One region of the Micromonospora sp. BQ11 genome, then DNA from elsewhere that is predicted to be linked to it. Evidence: predicted binding sites of a transcription regulator. Region 1 holds the regulator's gene; the other holds the start of a gene.
What was found. Region 1 encodes HrcA, which represses chaperone genes, less so after heat shock. Its sites were predicted from a motif close to GGTTNGCACNCTCNNNNNGAGNGTGCNAACC; they were not measured.

Region 1 (2,395 bases):
CAGCGCTTCACGAAGGAGTAGGTCATCGGGTAGCGGTACAGCACACCCTCGTTGGCCTTGACACCGCCGATGATCCCGAAGATCACCGGGACGACCCAGACGAGCATCGGAACGAAGAAGAGCACGCCGCAGGTGATCAGGGTGAGCACCCAGCTCAGCACACCGACGACCGCCCAGGTGAGCTGGAAGTTCAACGCGGCGACCGCGTGTGCCCGTACCACCGGTGACTGCTGGCCGCGGGTCATCATCGCGATGAGCGGCGCGACCCAGCCGAACAGGCCGCCGCCGACGATCACGCCGAGCGGGCCGCCGAAGTGCGCCACCAACGCCCACGTCTTGTCCTCGGCGGTGGGGTAGCCGGGCGGCGGGCCGTACGCGCCGCCGGCCGGGTAGCCGCCACCGGGAGGCGGATAACCGCCGGGTGGGGGATACCCGCCGGGAGGCGGATACCCGCCCGGAGGCGGATAGCCACCGGCGGGGGGATAGCCGCCGGGCGGCGGGTAGCCGCCCGACGTCGGGGCGTCACCGGAGGGTGGCGGATAGCCACCGGGCGGGGGATAGCCGCCCGCGCCCGGTGCCCCGGACAGTGGTGCGGTGGGCTCGTCCGGGGCGGGCGGGCCGGGGAACCCCGACGGAACGGTCGGGTCCGGGTCTCCCGCGCCGGGAGGGCGAGGTGGTTCAGTCATGGACGTCACGGTAGGGGCAGTCGGCAAGGGCACACCAGAGCGACACCGCCCGGGATGTCCGGTCCGTCATTGATCATCGCGATGCCGGCCCTGCCGACGTAGACTGGCACTCGCTACAGTCGAGTGCCAGGCCGCTGCCCGGGTCCGCGCCGCGCGCCCGGCCCGACGTGCGACAGGAGGTGGGGAGGATGGGTCTCGACGACCGCAAACTCGCCGTGCTGCGCGCGATCGTCGAGGACTACGTCGCCACGCAGGAGCCCGTCGGCAGCAAGGCGCTGGTCGAGCGGCACCAGCTCGGCGTCTCGCCGGCGACCGTGCGCAACGACATGGCGGTGCTGGAGGAGGAGGGCTACATCCGGCAGCCGCACACCAGTGCGGGGCGGGTGCCCACCGACCGTGGCTACCGGCTCTTCGTGGACCGCCTGTCCCGGGTCAAGCCGCTGAGCCCGGCCGAGCGCCGGGCGATCGAGCGTTTCCTGGTCGGCGCGGTGGACCTCGACGACGTGGTGCACCGCACGGTCCGGCTGCTGGCGCAGCTGACCCGGCAGGTCGCCGTCGTGCAGTACCCGTCGCTCGCCCGCTCCTCGGTGCGTCACCTGGAGCTGGTGCCGATCTCCACCACCCGCCTGATGCTCGTCATGATCGCCGACACCGGTCGGGTGGAGCAGCGGCTGGTGGAGCTGCCCGCGCCGGTCCCGGCCGACGACGTCACCGACCTGCGCCGGCTGGTCAACGAGAAGCTGGTCGGCAGCCGGCTGTCGGAGACCCCACCCCTGGTCCAGGCCCTGGTGGACGAGTCGGCGCCGCACCTGCGCGGTGCCATGACCACGCTGTCCACCGTGCTGCTGGAGACGCTTGTCGAGCGGCACGAGGAGCGGATCGCCCTGGCCGGCACGGCCAACCTGACCCGCGGTGGCCTGCTCGACTTCCAGGGTTCCCTGCGTCCCATCCTGGAGGCGCTGGAGGAGGAGGTCGTGCTCCTCAAACTGATCGGCGAGACCCAGCCGAGCACCACCCGGGTGCTGATCGGCGACGAGAACGAGGTCGACAACCTCCGCGCCGCCTCCGTGGTCAGCACCGGGTACGGCCCCGGCGCGACCATCGTCGGCGGACTCGGCGTGTTGGGGCCCACCCGCATGGACTACCCCGGCACCATCGCCACGGTACGTGCCGTGGCACGCTACGTGGGCGATCTGCTGGCCCAGAACTGACCAGTCAGGGTCGTCGGTGTCACTGGACGCCGACGACCGGCGCAACGCGAGACGAACATGAGGACACGGAACGCAGTGGCCAGGGACTACTACGGCATCCTCGGTGTGAGCCGGGAAGCCTCCGACGACGAGATCAAGCGCGCCTACCGCAAGCTGGCGCGGCAGTTCCACCCGGACGTGAATCCGGACCCGGAGGCCCAGGAGAAGTTCAAGGACATCAACGCCGCGTACGAGGTCCTCTCGGACGACCGGAAACGGCAGATCGTCGACCTGGGCGGTGACCCGCTCGCCCCGGGCGGCGGGGGCGCCGGCGGTCCGGGTGGCCCCGGCGGGGCGGGGCCGTTCGTCGGCTTCCAGGACATCATGGACGCGTTCTTCGGCGGCGCCGCCGGAGGCGCGCGGGGACCGCGTCCGCGTACCCGGCCGGGTGCCGACGCGATCCTGCGCCTCGAACTGGACCTCCAGGAGACCGCGTTCGGCGTCGAGGCGCCGATCACC
Region 2 (2,395 bases), on a different contig from region 1:
ATCTTCTGGGTGGTGATCAGGATGTACGGGTCCTCGAGGACCGCCTCCTGCCCCTCCACGTCGGTGACGAAGTTCGGCGAGATGAAGCCCTTGTCGAACTGGAGACCCTCGGTGACCTCCAGCTCGGTGGTCAGCGTGGAGCCCTCCTCGACGGTGATGACACCGTCGCGGCCGACCTTCTCCATCGCCTCGGCGATCAGCTCACCGATCGTGGCGTCCTGCGCGGAGATCGTCGCGACCTGCGCGACCGACTCCTTGTCGGAGACCTCGACGGCCTTGGCGAGCAGCGCCTCGGAGACCTTGGCGGCCGCCGCGTCGACACCCCGCTTCAGGCCGGCCGGGTTGGTGCCGGCGGTCACGTTGCGCAGACCCTCGCGGACCATGGCCTGGGCCAGCACGGTGGCGGTGGTGGTCCCGTCGCCGGCGACGTCGTTGGTCTTGGTCGCCACCTCCTTGACCAGCTGCGCGCCAAGGTTCTCGTACGGGTTGGTGAGCTCGATCTCCTTGGCGATGGTCACGCCGTCGTTGGTGATCGTGGGCACACCGAATTTCTTGTCCAGGACGACGTTGCGCCCGCGCGGGCCGAGGGTGACCTTGACCGCGTCCGCGAGGGCGTTGACACCGTGCTCCAGCAGGTGCCGGGCGTCGTCCGAGAAGCTCAGGATCTTCGCCATGAATGTCCCTTCGAAGCGACGTTGCCCCGGCCCGGCGAGCCGGACCGGGGCAACGACACTGATCGGTTGCTTACTTCTCGATGACCGCGAGGACGTCGCGGGCGGAGAGCACCAGGTACTCCTCGCCGGCGTACTTGACCTCGGTGCCGCCGTACTTCGAGTAGAGAACGGTGTCGCCGACCTTCACGTCGAGCGGCACGCGGTTGCCGTTGTCGTCGATCCGGCCCGGGCCGACAGCGAGGACGGTGCCCTCCTGCGGCTTCTCCTTGGCGGTGTCGGGGATCACGATGCCCGACGCCGTGGTGGTCTCAGCCTCGTTCGCCTGGACCACGATCCGGTCCTCGAGCGGCTTGATCGCAACCTTGGTCGCGGTAGTCACGGGCATACCCTCCTGGGGTACTGGTTTCGTTACCGGTCGGCCGGAGCCGACCAGCGTCAATCTGCCACATGCCACCGGGCGGGGCCGTCGTCGCGGGTGCCGGTCCGCCTGGCGTTCAACCGCCGGGCACGGGGCCCGGAAGTTGGCACCCTCAGGGTGAGAGTGCTAATCGCAGGTTATTCCTCGGCTAGCACTCCGTCAAGGAGAGTGCCAACGGTCGGCGCTCCGTGTCGCCACTCCTCCGCCACTCTTCACCGCGACACGCCGACACTCGCTTCCGCGTCCGTGACCGCGCGCCTACGTTCCGACACCAGTCGGCACATGGAGGACGGGCGGATGAGCGACGTACCAACCCTGGGGTTCCTGCGCGACCAGTTGCGCCGGGCCCGGCAGGCACGCGGCCTCAGCCAGGAGGAGCTGGGCAGGCTGATCAACTATTCGTCGTCGGCGGTCAGCGCCGTCGAGGTCGGGCACAAGCCGCTGGGCCCGGACTACCTGGCCCGGGTCGACACGGTGCTGGAGACCGGCGGTCTCTTCGTCAGCCTGCTGGAGCTGATCCGGCTGCACGCCGCACCGGACTGGTTCCGCCCGTGGGAGGAGGTGGAACGGGAGGCCACGGCCCTGCGGTGGTACGACCCGACGGTGGTCCCCGGGCTGCTGCAGACCGAGGCGTACGCGCGGGCGATGCTCCGGGCCGGCACGTTGCTGACCGACGACGAGATCGACGAGCGGGTGCTGGCCCGGATGGCCCGACAGACGGTGTTGACCCGCGTCGAACCCCCGCAGTTGGTCGCCGTGATGGACGAGCAGGTGCTGCGCCGGCTGGTCGGCGACCGGACGACGATGCGGGAGCAGCTGGACCACCTGCGGACCATCGGTGCCGAGCCGCACGTGCAGGTGCGGATCGTTCCCGCAGACACGCCCTGGTACACCGGCCTCTCCGGGCCGTTCATCCTCGCCCGACTCGGCGACGGCACCGAGGTGGCGCACCTGGACAACCAGCTCCGGGGACACACCGTGGACGGTCCGAACGACCTTGCCAGGCTGGGACGGCGCTGGGAGGCTGTGACCGGTGAGGCGTTGCCGCGCCGGCAGTCCGCCCGCCTGATCGAGGAAGTGGCGAAGACATGGACCTGACCCGCGCCGCCTGGCGCAAGTCCACCCGCAGCAACAACAACGGCGGCGCCTGCGTCGAGGTCGCCGACAACCTGCCCGACGTGGTCGCCGTCCGGGACAGCAAGGACCCGACCGGGCCGGTGCTGACGTTCACTCCGGCCACCTGGCGGGACTTCGTCGCCGCCCTTCCCACCGGTCGCTGACACCGCCGTCCGGGCAGCCCGAC

Region 2: a site for HrcA is predicted at 1,194-1,224, ahead of groES (co-chaperone GroES). Genes of this name have one in related genera too.

The regions. Positions count from the first base shown of each region.
Region 1 is NZ_JBQHDB010000002.1:612,596-614,990, reverse strand. It holds gene ACTMSW_RS06870 (DUF4870 domain-containing protein) at 1-686, opposite strand, end outside; gene hrcA (heat-inducible transcriptional repressor HrcA) at 875-1,897, shown strand; gene dnaJ (molecular chaperone DnaJ) at 1,973-2,395, shown strand, end outside.
Region 2 is NZ_JBQHDB010000011.1:2,124-4,518, reverse strand. It holds gene groL (chaperonin GroEL) at 1-674, opposite strand, end outside; gene groES (co-chaperone GroES) at 745-1,059, opposite strand; gene ACTMSW_RS22060 (helix-turn-helix domain-containing protein) at 1,390-2,190, shown strand; gene ACTMSW_RS22055 (DUF397 domain-containing protein) at 2,181-2,372, shown strand.